Regions from separate parts of the Holtiella tumoricola genome, predicted to be linked through region 2. Evidence: riboswitches for the same ligand, from Rfam matches in the RefSeq annotation. Region 2 holds a riboswitch; the other holds the start of a gene.
What was found. Region 2 has a riboswitch for lysine ahead of PBV87_RS22065 (aspartate-semialdehyde dehydrogenase). Riboswitches for the same ligand answer to the same signal wherever they lie in the genome.

Region 1 (7,665 bases), on a different contig from region 2:
CTCACGCAACCTCTTAACCATTACTGTTAGGGTATTATCATTTACAAAGGTGCCGTCTATTCCCCATAGATAATCCAAAATACGCTCTCTAGAAATCGTACACTCTTTATTCTCCATCAATAATAACAGTAACTTATATTCACTTTTTGAAAGGATTAGTTCCTCATCTTGTTTATAGACTCTTCCTTGATTTTTATCTAATTTAATATTTTTACATTCCAAAATATGAGTCTCTTCCTTTTGAGTTCTTCTTAAGACTGCCTGTATTCTAGATAATAGAATTCTCATCCTAAAAGGTTTGGTAATATAGTCATCTGCTCCCATATCTAATCCTCTTATCATATCTTCTTCTTCATCTCTAACAGTCAAAAAAATGATAGGTACTTCACTTTTAGTTCTCACATACTCACAAAAACTATACCCTATGCCATCAGGTAAGTTTAAATCTAATATGATTAAAGCTATTTCTTCATTAAGATATCCTTTTGCCTCTTTTATATTGCTTACTCTACATATATGATAACCTTCTTTTTCTAACGCAAAAGCTATACCCATAGCAATGGTTTCATCATCTTCTACCAATAATATTTGTGTTGTCACTTACTATCTCCTTTGCCTTAAACATTTAATTGCATATTTTTATACTTATCATAGTTTTATTAAAGCTAAAAAACAATATAAAACACATAAAAAATCCTAGGAAATAATCAGCATCACTGCCCTTATTCCTAGGATTTCTTCTTATATTATATACCTGTAGTTTATGCTACGTTTACTTCTTTAGCATTTGCTACTTCTTGTTTTTTAGTAAGTTTATTTAAGATTGCAAGTGTCGCTAATAATAATACAATTGAACTACCAAGTGTAATCCATACATTTGCTGTGAAACCTGCAATAATGTAACCTACGAAACAACATCCTGCCACTACTAAAGTATATGGAATCTGTGATGATACGTGATCAATATGATTACATCCAGCTCCTGTAGATGAGAGAATTGTTGTATCTGAAATTGGTGAACAGTGGTCTCCAAATACTGCACCAGCAAGTGTTGCTGCAAGTGTTGCTGTAATAAGTTCTGGCGCTACTGCTGCACAGATCATTGTTACGATTGGAATAAGAATACCAAATGTTCCCCATGATGTACCCATTGCAAATGCAAGTCCGCCTGCTACAAGGAATACAATCGCTGGAATAAGTGCTGGTGGCATATGAGATGCTGCTACTAATCCCCCTACGTATTCACCTGTATTTAAAAGGTCTCTACATACACCACTAATTGTCCAAGCAAGTGTTAAGATAATGAATGCACCTACCATTGATTTAACACCAATACCGATACCATCCATGAACTCTTTGAATGTAATAACTTTACGTGGTACAAAGAGAAGGAATGCTACAATAAGTGCTCCAAAACCAGCTAAAGCTAAAGCTGGACCTGCATCTGTATTACCAAAGCCTTCTGCTAAAGTCATACCACCTTCGAAGTATCCCCCTACATAAAGCATAGAAAGAACTGCAAAGATAATAAGAGAAAGGATAGGAATGATTAAGTCAAATACTTTTCCTTTTGAAGAAATTTTTACTCTAGCAAGTTCATCATCTTCGCCCTCTGCTGAAATGCCTTTGTTTTCTTTACCTTCTCTTGCTGCTTTTTCAAATTTAGCCATTGGACCAAACTCAATATTTGTTACACAAAGTACAACAACCATGATTAATGTTAAAATAGCGTATAAGTTAAATGGAATAGTTGCCATAAATGTTTCCATACCATTAAGTGGTACACCGTTTACATCTAATCCACTCATTTGTGAAATAACTGATGCTGCCCAAGATGAAATTGGTGCGATAATACAAATTGGTGCTGCTGTAGCATCAATAATGTACGCAAGTTTCGCACGCGAAATTTGATGTTTATCTGCTACTGGTCTCATTACTGTACCAATTGTTAAACAGTTAAAGTAGTCATCAATAAAGATTAATCCACCTAATAAAGATGTTCCAAGTTGTGCACCTTTTTTAGATTTAATTTTGTTACTTGCCCAATCACCATATGCTCTTGAACCACCTGCCATTGTAATAACAGCTACAAGTGCGCCTAAAAATCCTAAGAATAAAATGATTGATGCATTGGCCCCTAATTTATCTGCCATTAATGTAAATGTTACATCTACTGCTTTAACAACGCCCCCGCCTGTGTTAAATGCATAAATAAGTGTTCCTGATAAAATACCTACAATTAATGAGGAAATAACCTCTTTTGTCATTAGTGCTAGTGCGATCGCTATAATTGGTGGTAAAATCGATAACCATCCGATATCAATTGCTTCCATATTATTTCTCCCTCCGTTTTTCTTAATTAAAATGAATTTAAGTAACAAAAAAGTCTTGAGCAGATCACTCAAGACTTGGATTCCGATTCAGCAAATACCTCACTAGTAGGCCTTTGCTCTCATTCAACAATAGACTTTCGTGATAGCTCCCCACAAATAAATTTGTGACAGTGTTATACATGTTCTATATAACCCCAACGTTATAGTCTTAAAGCATTAACTATACGCTTCGGCGATTAGTCCTTTCTGTTTGCTTCAATGCGCTTAACTCCACAAACATACTCTTAAAAACCGCAACCTCTATCTACTTCTTATTTAATTGTTATCTTATGCCTACACTATATAACATAAAATTAATCTTGTAAAGCATAAATTTTAATAAAATGAGGTAAGCTAATATATTTCTTACTCCATGACCTCACCAAAGGCTTACATAAAATGCCCCTTTTCACCTTGTTTCATTTGTATTTTATTCCTATACATTTTTTCATCTGCTTCCTCAAAAACATCTTGATAGGACTTATGTATAAGCTTATTATAAACTGCTACACCATATGCAACAAAAACCTTAATTTCAGCTGGTAAGGCATCATTATCCTTACCATTAATTTCTTGAAATTGCTCAAATAATTCCTCATAACATTTAAGCTCATCTTTTTCTAATATAACTACAAACTCATCTCCATCTATTCTATATAACGTACTTTTTTAATATTAGATTAATCAATATAAGAAAAGCACTTCATACTGAAGTGCTTTTCTTATAACTTACTTATATAACTGTCTATTTAGTAGAAAAATATTTTCTATTTCTTTTCCTTGTGTATCATAATATTTCACTTCTGCCCCAGCTATATACCCTACACTATCTCTATCTAGTACACTACCTTGAATTTTTAATAATTCCTCTTCATTCATTGGCAATTCTACTTCTTTTGTTTCCTGATCCCGCGTGCAAACTATTTTGACTTTCATCTGAGTATACTCCTTTTTGTCATTAGTATGCACCACTTTTGCGTAATCATGATATTTATTGCAAATTAAATATTATAAGAGTGATTCGTATAAAGCTTTAATCTCTTCTACATTTGTTTCTCTTGGGTTACCTGGTCTACATGCATCATCATAAGCTGACTGAGCAAGGAAATCTACATCTTCTGGTTTAACAATTGCTTTAAGGTCTGCTGGAATACCTACATCTGCTGAAAGTTTTTTCACTGCATCAATTGCAGCTTGTCTGTATGCTTCCACTGACATTTCATCTACACCATAAACACCCATTGCTCTAGCAATTTCTCTATATTTTTCACCAGTATATTCTGCATTGTAGGCCATAACGGTTGGAAGAATAATCGCATTTGCTACACCATGTGGTGTATCATAAACAGCACCTAGTGGATGTGCCATAGAGTGAACAATACCTAACCCTACATTGGAGAAGCCCATTCCTGCAATATATTGTCCAAGCGCCATACCTTCACGGCCTTCTGCTGTATTCGCAACTGCGCCACGTAAAGATTTTGCAATAATTTCAATAGCTTTAAGATGGAACATATCTGTCATCTCCCAAGCTGCTTGAGTAATATATCCTTCAATTGCATGTGTTAATGCATCCATACCTGTTGCTGCTGTAAGCCCTGCTGGCATACTTGCCATCATATCAGGATCCACTACTGCAATAACAGGAATATCGTGTGTATCTACACATACAAATTTTCTATTTTTCTCTACATCTGTAATAACATAATTAATCGTTACTTCAGCTGCTGTGCCTGCTGTAGTAGGTACTGCAATAATAGGCACACTTGGTTTTTGAGTAGGTGCTACACCTTCAAGACTTCTTACATCTTCAAACTCTGGATTATTAATAATAATCCCGATTGCTTTAGCTGTGTCCATAGCAGAACCTCCACCAATTGCAATAATATAATCTGCACCTGATGCTTTGTAAGCTGCTACGCCTGTTTGTACATTTTCGATTGTTGGGTTTGCTTTAATATTAGAGTAAATTTCATATACAAGATTTGCGCCCTCTAATACTTTAATCACTTTGTCAGTTACTCCAAATTTAATTAAATCAGGATCTGAACAAACAAACGCTTTTTTAAAGCCTCTTTTTTGTACTTCTCCTGCAATCTCACAGATTGATCCTTTACCATGGTAAGATGTTTCATTTAATACTATTCTATTAGCCATAACTTCCCCCTGTTTATATCCTATTGATCTTATGATTAAATCTATTATTAGCATAACGAATAATATGTCAAAAAAACAAGTTACACATCTTCTAGTTTGTCAAAAAAGTGACAATCATTATTATGTGTCACTTTTTTGACAAACTCTGCTTCTATATATCTGAAAGCAAATTTGCTAATCGATCTGGTAAAGCTTCTATTAATAGATTAGTAATTTCCTCTGGCGCTGGTCTCTCTTTCTTATTTACCCATTCTACTGTCATATAAATAGAACCCCTACAATACATTCTTAATAAAAATGCTAAATCTTCTTCTAAAGGTTTATTGGTTTTAGAAGTAATAATCTCTTCATAAAACTTAAAAATACAATCATAGTCATAATTCATCAATGAATTATAGTCATTAGACTGAAAAGCAGCTGAAAAGAATATACACTCTTCTTCAATAAACCTAAACTTCTTATGCAAACCCTCTCTTAAGCTACAGCTAACCCCCATCTGCTTAAAAGATTTCTGTACTAACCTTTCAAAGTACCAATTCACCAAATCATATTTATCCTGAAAATAGCGATAAAAAGTCTGTCTCGTCATATCACACTGGCTTACAATATCCTTCACGGTAATCTTATCTAAACTCTGTGTTTCCATCAGTTGTTTGATGGCATTAGCTAATTTATATTTTGTTTTATCTCTTTTGTCCACCTAAACCCCTCCGTATATTTTAAATTAAGATGCCTTCACAATGATCCATTTCATGCTGGATTACCTGTGCAACAAATCCATTAAAATGTTGTTTTTTCTTTCTAAAATTTTTATCTCTATACTCTACCTCTATTGAAGAATATCTCGTTGTTTTCTTTGTTCCTTCATGGGATAAACAAGCTTCTTCTGCTTCATAAGTGGATTGACTATGCTTAACTATTTTAGGATTCACCAATGGAATAAAGAATTCTCCCATTTTAACTACAATAATACGCACCTTTTCTCCGATTTGATTGGCTGCAAGTCCAACACAAATGTCATCATTAGCCTTTGCTGTATCTACCATATCATCAATAATATATAGATCTTCTTTTGTTGCCTCTACGGCTTTTTGTACTAATCTCTTATGGTCTTTTACTATTTCTCTTATCATTTATATCCCAAGACAATTTTGTCTTTTTCCTTTCTTAATCAGTCCTATTCATGACTATATTATTTTAATTATTATTCTTGATATTGTTTTAAAAATTGCTCAAAGTCTTTAGTCTTCTCCCAAATATCTACTGCATATGCATCAAGCAAGTACAATATGGAATCTTCTACAAGAACATATTCACCATCTTGAGTACCTATTCCCTTTCTTGTAACAGATAAGCCCTTCTTTGTATAGTGTGCTTTACCTGCTTCAAAAAGCTGCTCTCGACTTTTGATGTATTCTTCTACATCATTATTGGGGATAGAGTAGGCATCTACAGTTGTCATCCCCTCTATATACGTCTTATTCTCTACTTTTTTCTTATCCCATTGGTGCACTGGATACCATATAAAATCAATTACATTATCTCCTGGTACAAAAGAGTATTTGCTTAACACATAAACATAATTATTATAACTTATCTCAAAGTACTCGGGCATCTCTTCAAATCTCATTGTATAGTCTATCCAAGTAAATGTTTCCTGCTTATCAACTGTCTTTTTTACAAAGGGAATCAACTCTATAAAACTATGGACAGTTTCTTCACTTTCAAAGATACCTACTACATAACGTCTATCTTCTTGTTGAAGCTCTAATAAATAACTCATCCATATCCTCTTTTCTTAAAATCTTACCTCTATTATAGCGAAATAAGCCTTATCTGTAACTTTATTTTTTCGTAAGAAAGCTACTCATAAACAAAATGCGCCCCATAACGTGGGACGCACTTTTAATTTGATGTTTATTTATAAGTAGGATTCATTATTCTTCTAATAATGCTTTAGCTGCTGCTATATAGTAGTGGCGACCATTAGCACTGGTTTCTAATCTGGACAATGCCATAAGCCCTTCTGACTTAAGAACTTTTGCTGTTTTCATTTCTTCATTTGCATTAATAAGGAGATCACATAATTCTACTGCCCATTGTGGCTCCTCTTCAACTAATGCTTTTTTGATTTCAGCTATAACTTTTGTACTATCACCTATTAATTCTAGCATCTTCTCTCCATAAGTCTTAGGAGCAAGCTTATTTAAATGGGTTGGGTTACCATCAAACCAACCTACATATCCATTGTAGATACTACGTACAGACCATGCAACTGTACCATAGAACTCCCCTAAGTAAGGAAGATTTCTAAGATGTTCAGGTAAAGTAATAGTTGTTGCTAACTCATCTACACTTAACCCTTTATTCATTCCTTCTAGTGTTGCTTCTAACACATACTCTACTGCATCTTTAAAATTACCTAATACTTCTTGTACAGTTGCCTTTCCTAGAAGTGGTTGTGTATGTCCTGGTAATACATATTCTGCTGGATAGGATAAAATCAGGTTCAACGTATCTACCCATGCGCTTACATCTCTATATTGACTACCGCGTAGAGCATAGAGGTTTGGCCAACACCCATAATAATTATCACCGCAGCAAATCACCTGCTTCTCAGGTAACCACACAAAGATTTGGTCATCTGTTTCTCCAATTGCTAAAACCATCTCAATTTCTACACCGTCAATAATACGTTTTACCTTTTCTTCTGTATAAATAGTTGTCGGCGCTAAAGGTGTGCCTTTACCTTCACCAACAACAAAACCTTCTCTAATCCCTATACCTTGTGTAATAACTTCTTCGTCTGTCAAAGTATAACCAAATTGATAGAAAGTACGTTGTTTTAAAATATCATTAATTTTTTCCATACGCCCTAATAATGGCTTCTTAGGTGCAAATGCAATAATCTCATTTAAAGTCTCTGCAAATACTCCTGCTCCACCCCTATGATCTGGATGTCCATGAGTATAAATCAATGTTTGTACTGGTTTACCTATAAGTTCATCAATGATCTCTTTTAATTTTTTAGCTCTTTCATCTGTATCTAATGCATCTACTAAAATCACAGAATGCTCTGCTTCTATAGCAATTGCATTACTATGTCCATAACCCATTATATGATAAACGCCATCTG
Region 2 (7,665 bases):
CAAAGAATAAAATAATTGTTGCAACAATTGTAACACCTGCTGTTACAATTGCTACACAACGTTTACCACTAAAGAATGATAAGAAATCTGGCAACTTAGTATTTTTAAATTTGTTATAACAAGTTGCACCAATAATACCTGAAAGAATACCAATGAATTGATTGTTAACTTTTCCGAATGCTGGATTTACTGCTGCTACGTCTACGCCTGTAAACATTGCAACTGCACCTGTTGATAATAATGTTTGAATCATTAACCATGATACTAAGGCTGCAAGTCCTGATGTACCATCTTTATCATCAGACATACCAACACCAACACCTATTGCAAACAAAATAGCCATGTTATCAATTAATGCAGAACCTGCTTTAATTGTAAACGCTGACACTATGTTGTTAGCACCCCAACCTGTTGGATCAAGCCAATACCCGATACCCATAAGGATACCTGCAACTGGTAAACATGCTACTGGGAGCATTAATGATTTACCCAGTTTTTGAAGATACTTCATCATAATTATTTCCCCCTTATTCTGTATTTGTTCATTTTTAAAGGTGATATGTTTTAATAAGTATAATATGTACAGTTTATCCACCTTCACCGCTTAATATCGTACGTTTCCTAGAAAACAAAAAAACCAAATTTTGGGACACACAAAAAATATATATTTTAAATTACTAAAATATGTATTTTTATGTCCGCAAAATTTGGTTTTGCCTGCTTTACCAGTAACACCCCGTTCGATATTTGCTAAAATTAGTTTAGCAAATCCCAACATGGTTGTCAACAATTCAAAACATTTTTTTGTGCATTTAGTCTGTTTTATACTAAAACACCAATTTTCATTTGTGCATTTATTATTGTTTAAATGTTTTATTTAAATTTTTTTAAAGTTCATCTAAAATTTCTTTTAAATCTTTTTTATCAAACTCATATTTTGTACTACAGAAATGGCATACAAGTTCTAGATCTTCTTGATCATCATTTACGATATCTGTAAGTTCTTGTTTTCCTAAGCTAATAAGAGCACGTTCCATTTGTTCTTTTGAGCAATCACATTTGAATCTAGCTTCCATCGTATCCATGATGTCAATATCATCTCCAAGAAGCATTTTAATTATATCCTCAATAGATTTACCTTCATCCATATAACTTGTAAGAGATGTAAAAGTCTTAAGTCTTTCTTCTATTTGTGTGATTGCCTCATCTGTAGCATCTGGAAGTACTTGAATAATAATTCCACCAGCTTGTTTAATACTATAGTCACGGTCAATAAGTACACCAAGAATAACTGCTGTATTCGTTTGTTCTGAGTCTGCAAAGTAAAGGCTAAAGTCTTCTGCAATTTCACCTGAAAGCATAGGTACTTGTCCTGTATATGGTTCTCTCATACCAATATCTTTAATTACTGTCATGACAGCATTTCCTATTGCACCACTTACGTCTAACTTACCATTTTCCTTTTTAGGAATATCTACAATCGCTTGATGAGGGTAACCTTTAACATTACCTTTTGCATCAGCCTCTACTGTAATACCTTGGATAGGGCCATCCCCTTTAATCATAACACATACTCTATCAGAGTCATTTTTAAACATAGCACCCATCATAAGTGTACCTGTCATTGTACGTCCAAGTGCTGCTGATACTACTGGTGATGTACCATGATGTGCCGTTGCAACATTCACAAGTTCTGTTGTATTCGCACCAAAAAATCTAAATTGTCTACTACTATCTGTTCCTCTTACAATATAGTTTTTCATCGTATCCTCCTTAGTCCACGTAAACTTTTCCGTCTACTTGTTTTTCTCTTGCTACAAAAGTAGCACGAAGTGTCTCTTCATTATAAGATTTATGTGTATAATCATCATAAATTGCAACAAGTTCTAAGCCTGCTTTTTCGATGATTTGTTTAATACATTCTATTGAATAAGCTTTTTGATAATGGACTTCTTCAAAACGATCATAACGTCCATCTTCATCTTGTACAAAGAAGCTTACATAGAACTCATTGATTTGTTGTTTTTCATCATAAAAGTTCTCCCAAATATATGCAGCCTCTTCTGTCTGCTCTGCAAATACTTTATCCCCTAGAAGGGTTTTATATTTATGTGGTAAATTCACATCAAAGATAAATAATCCGTCTTTTTCAAGATAATTATTTACCCATTTAAACATAGATAGTACTTTTTCTTCTTCCATAAGATAATTAATACTATCGCAGCTACTATAAATAACATCAACTGTTCCATAAAGCTCAAACTCTGTCATATCTTGCATAAGGTATAAGATGCCACGCCCAGCTTCTAATTCCTTTTCCCTAGCAATCATCAACATTTCTTCTGACCCATCTATCCCAATAACGTCTAAACCACGATCAGCAAAGAGTTCACACATTGTTCCTGTGCCACAACCTAAATCACAAATAAGTTTAGGTTCAATACCGTGTTCTTTAATCACACTTTGTATAAAGTCTACCCATTGTACATAAGGTGTATCTTCCATAAAAGTATCATAAATCATTGCAAAATCATTATAAATGTCCAATTTCTCCACCTCTTTATCTGACGACTAAACTTTATTGTACACTAGCAGTTTTTTCTATGCAAATGTAATTTAAAATTTACATATTAATTCCTTCTAATAAAATATTCTTTTGGTTTCTATCATAAATTATACTTGATTTGGTTATATTAATGATAGACATAAATTTTTCTCCCTTCAATCCACTAAATAGACCATGAGAAACTCGTTCTCATGGTCTATTTTTCATTTCAAACTATCCATATATTCAAATAATGAAATATTTTCATGCTTACGCTCATCTTCAGTCATAAGATGAGATAATGTAATCCCCAATAGCCTTACTTTTTCATCTAAGTTATCCACTTTATGCATCAATTGTTCCACATAATTCATAATTTCTTGCGGCTCAACAATAGAAGAACTGGTCATCATACTTCTTGTAATTTGATTAAATTCACTAAACTTAACTTTTAAGGTTACATTTTTTCCCCATACACCTCGACGTTTTACTCTTAAACTTACTTCTTCCGCCAGTGCTTCTAAAGCCTCTTTAGCTTCTATACTACTTAAACGTATATCTTCATTAAAAGTTGTCTCTGCTCCTATTGACTTGCGTACCCTGCTACATTCCACTTCTCTCTCATCAATTCCTCTTGCAAAGTCATATAAAAGATAACCTCGTTTTTTAAATACGCTTACTAAGTAACTCAGCTCTAAGTTCCTTAAATCTTTTCCGTAATGTACTCCTATTTTCTTCAATTCCTCTGCAGTCACTCTACCTACTAAAAAAAACTTATTAATAGGTAGATTATCTAAAAGTTCTTGTGCCTTATCGGGCGTAATAACTGTCAAACCATTAGGTTTTTCATAATCTGATGCAATCTTAGCTAAAAATTTATTATAAGATACCCCTGCCGAACCCGTTAAATGCAGTTCATTCCATATAGCTGCTTTAATTTCCTTAGCAATCTGTGTAGCAGAGGACATTTGCTTCTTATTTTCTGTTACATCTAAGTAGGCTTCATCTAATGATAAAAACTCTACTTTATCTGTATAACGCCTAAAAATTTCACCTATTTGAGCTGATACAGCTTTATATACTTCAAAACGCGGTCTAACAAAAATAGCATGGGGACAAAGTACCTTTGCTGTTTTTCCTGGCATTGCAGAATGAATCCCATACTTTCTCGCTTCATAAGAACACGTTGCTACAACACCACGTTCATTAGGATCACCACCTACAATAAGTGGCTTACCTTTTAGGCGTGGATTATCACGCATTTCTACTTGTGCAAAAAAAGCATCCATATCAACGTGTATAATCTTGCGCATACTCCACTCCCCTTTGTTCCTAGTTTAACCGTATTAGTGTATCATTTTTTCCTCAAATGTTCTATAAAGATTCTAACTCTCCCTCTATGTAATTAACAAATTGTTTAGCTGTACGTCCTGATTTTCCGTTATTCCACATTTCCCATTTCAATGCTTCTCTTTCTAAAACCTGCTCATCTATTTGAATATTTCTCTGGGCTACAATTCCCTTTACAATATCTAAATACTCCTTTTTATTAGGACTACTAAAACCAATTCGCATACCAAATCTATCAGAAAGAGAAAGCTTTTCTTCTACTGTATCGTTTCCATGTAACTCATTTTCACTCATCTGTTCTTGAATAAGATGTCTACGATTAGACGTTGCATAAATAACCATATGTTTTGGCTTTTCTTCTAATCCACCTTCTAAAATGGTTTTAAGCGCTGTATAAGTTTCTTCTTTATCTTCAAAGGCCAGATCATCTATAAAAATAATAAAATAGTAAGGTTTATTTTGAATTAACCCCATTAACTCTTTTAAATGCATTAACTGGTCTTTTCTTATCTCTATCATTCTTAACTTTGTTGTACTTGCAAAATGATTAAGTATAGCTTTTACCATAGAAGATTTACCTGTTCCCCTAGCTCCATATAAAAGTAGGTTATTGGCTGGATATCCTTTTAAAAAGGCATGCGTATTTTTTAATATATCTTGTTTTTGTAACTCATAGCCAATTAAATCATTAAGTCCTATTGAGTCAGGTTTCTTAATACCTACAATCTCTTTATATCCTTTACTATCATCCCATTTAAATGCATAGTATTTAGCAAAATTACCACAACCTCTCTGATGATAAAACTCAAGTAAAGTTTCTGCTTGATCCCCCCATCCCTCTCTTCCTAATACTTCGACACAACGCTCCTCCTCATTTCCCCAATCTAAAAGTCCTTCTATTGCTCCTTGCATACAAACTGCATCTTTATGTTCTAATAAAATTTGTTTAAATATCTTAGAGTTTATACCACCTATTTGTTCTAAAAGATTTAATTCTATTTCTAAACTTTGCTTAATAGTTTGAGGGATTAATTTTTCTTGCTCCAAATAATATGTTATAAGATTTTCTCCATATAAAAGCTTATTTTCTATATAACCTTTTAAAGATTGATAAGGCTGTATAGTATAAAATTTATAAGTAAAGCTATTATAGGCTTCAATTAATATTTCTAAGTCCTTCTCTTCTAAAAAATGTTCAATGACCTCTTCTAATTGACTTATTAACTCACTTTGTCTTAAATTTCTAAGTACGCACAATCTTACAAACCAGGACTTCATCAATTTTAAATTTGCTTTCATACAATCACATCATTTCTCTTTCAAATTTTCTTATGCCTATCCTATCACAATATTTCTTTCAATTCAAAATTCTTTTTTCGCATAAAAAAATAGACATTGAATCAGTTTCCTGTTTTCAATGTCTATTTCCTTTCAACTATTCTTTACATATTTTCATTTTCTTTATTTTTAAGTTCACGTTTCTTCTTAGTCATAAGTCCACCAATACGTCCTGTTTCTTTAGGTGATAAGCTTTTCCATCCATCTTTTTGTACTTTTTCTAAAAGTCCAAGTTCTTCTGCAATCTCTAATTTCATTTTTTGATCTGGTGAAAGTGCATCAAATAACTTTTCTTTTGAATTTCCATTATTGTTCATAATATACCCTTCCTTTTTTGTATTCATGTTCTAAAGTATGGATAGTTTATCCTTAAAATATACACCCTTACCCTACTTTTTTATTTTTCTTACACCTTTTCTCAAATCATGCATATAATATTGTTTATATGGTTATATATAATTGTTTGTAATTATTTTTAATTTTTATAACCTTGACACATCTTTTAACCCATGCTATCATTAGACACAATTAAATACGCATTTTTCCAATCACGTAGAGGCGCGATGCTTATCAGTACTTTTTATGATCTTTGCAAGAAGAAATGACTAAATAGGAAAGGACGTATCGCCGAAGGAGTAAAACGCTTGCACACTTTGTTCCTGGGGGTATAGTTAATAACTATACAACTGTCACCTTTTGCTATACAATAGGTGGTGTGCTACTGTGTTTAAATGATTTTCGTAAATGATTTTTATAAATGACTTTACATCATTTGGATTCACAGCCAGCTTACCCACTAAGCTGGCTTTTATTATTTTAACAATTTTAGGGAGGATTTAATTATGAAAAAAATTAATTTAGCTGTTGTTGGCGCAACAGGCATGGTAGGGCGTACATTCTTAAAGGTGTTAGAAGAAAAGAACTTACCTATTGAAAACTTCTATGTATTTGCATCTGCTCGTTCAGCAGGTTCAACACTTACTTTCATGGGTAAAGAATACACTGTTCTTGAACTTACTGAAACAAGTTTCAAAGAACACCAAATTGATATTGCTCTTTTCTCTGCCGGTGGTGGCACAAGCTTAAAATTCGCTCCAATTGCTGCCGAAAGCGGTTGTATTGTTATTGATAATAGTTCTGCTTGGCGTATGGATCCAAATGTTCCTCTAGTTGTACCTGAAGTTAATCCAGAAGCAATTAGATCACATAAAGGTATTATTGCAAATCCTAACTGCTCAACTATCCAGGCAGTTGTTGCACTTAAACCACTCAATGAATACTATGGTATTAAGAGAATAGTTTACACTACTTTCCAAGCTGTATCAGGTGCTGGTATGGGGGGATGGAGTGATCTTGAAGAAGGACTTAAAGGTAATGCACCTAAAAAATTCCCTCATCAAATCGCAAATAACTGCTTACCTCACATTGATGTATTCTTAGAAAATGGTTATACAAAAGAAGAAATGAAAATGGTAGAAGAAACACGTAAGATTTTTGATAATCAGTCTCTTCGTATCACTTCTACAACTGTACGTGTACCTGTTTTCAACAGCCACAGCGAAAGTATAAATGTTGAACTTAATAAACCATTTGAGATAAATGAACTTAAAGATGTAATTTCAAAAGGTGAAGGCATTATTATTCAAGATGATGTTGCTAATAATGTTTATCCACTTGCAATAAACGCTACTGGTCATGATGAAGTCTTTGTAGGACGTATTCGTCGTGATGAAAGTGTTGATAACGGTGTGAACTTATGGGTTGTAGCAGACAACATTCGTAAAGGTGCTGCTAGCAATGCGGTTCAGATCGCTGAATGGATTATCCAACATATGATGTAAATCGAAAGGACTGATGATAAATGGCAATTTTTGAAGGTGCAGGTGTAGCTATCGTTACACCTTTCCACGAAGACGGAAGTATTAACTTTGGTAAGTTAGAAGAATTAATTGATTTTCAAATAAATAATCATACAGATGCTATTATAATTTGTGGTACAACTGGTGAAGCTTCTACTATGACAGATGAAGAACAACTAGAATGTATTAAAATAGCTGTAGATCGCACAAATGGTCGCGTTCCTGTTATTGCTGGAACTGGTAGCAATGATACACGCCACGGTATTACTCTTACTAAACGTGCTGCAGCTCTCGGTGTAGATGGAGTACTCCAAGTAACACCTTACTACAACAAAGCAACTCAAAAAGGACTTATTGAACATTTTGATGCTATTGGTAAAGCTTGCGATGTTCCTATGATCCTTTATAGTGTGGCTTCTAGAACAGGTGTTAACATTGCTCCTGAAACAGCTTATGAGCTTTCAAAACGTGATTATGTAGTTGGTATCAAAGAAGCTAGCGGCAATATCTCACAAGTAGCACAAATTGCTCGTTTATGCGGACCTGATTTTGCTATCTACTCTGGTAACGATG

Region 1: it holds a riboswitch for lysine, as region 2 does, so the genes downstream of both, PBV87_RS18765 (Na+/H+ antiporter NhaC family protein) here and PBV87_RS22065 (aspartate-semialdehyde dehydrogenase) in region 2, are expected to answer to the same signal.

Annotation. Positions count from the first base shown of each region.
Region 1 is NZ_JAQIFT010000065.1:5,053-12,717, forward strand. Features, by position in the region: gene PBV87_RS18760 (response regulator transcription factor) at 1-600, opposite strand, end outside; gene PBV87_RS18765 (Na+/H+ antiporter NhaC family protein) at 762-2,333, opposite strand; lysine riboswitch at 2,469-2,644, opposite strand; gene PBV87_RS23080 (diguanylate cyclase domain-containing protein) at 2,763-3,023, opposite strand; gene PBV87_RS18770 (hypothetical protein) at 3,102-3,308, opposite strand; gene fucO (lactaldehyde reductase) at 3,381-4,529, opposite strand; gene PBV87_RS18780 (TetR/AcrR family transcriptional regulator C-terminal domain-containing protein) at 4,681-5,229, opposite strand; gene PBV87_RS18785 (peptide deformylase) at 5,249-5,662, opposite strand; gene PBV87_RS18790 (hypothetical protein) at 5,734-6,312, opposite strand; gene PBV87_RS18795 (alkyl/aryl-sulfatase) at 6,467-7,665, opposite strand, start outside.
Region 2 is NZ_JAQIFT010000074.1:15,927-23,591, forward strand. Features, by position in the region: gene nagE (N-acetylglucosamine-specific PTS transporter subunit IIBC) at 1-514, opposite strand, end outside; gene hslO (Hsp33 family molecular chaperone HslO) at 888-1,763, opposite strand; gene PBV87_RS22045 (class I SAM-dependent DNA methyltransferase) at 1,774-2,556, opposite strand; gene dinB (DNA polymerase IV) at 2,770-3,858, opposite strand; gene PBV87_RS22055 (ATP-binding protein) at 3,920-5,194, opposite strand; gene PBV87_RS22060 (small, acid-soluble spore protein, alpha/beta type) at 5,338-5,550, opposite strand; lysine riboswitch at 5,779-5,962, shown strand; gene PBV87_RS22065 (aspartate-semialdehyde dehydrogenase) at 6,076-7,074, shown strand; gene dapA (4-hydroxy-tetrahydrodipicolinate synthase) at 7,095-7,665, shown strand, end outside.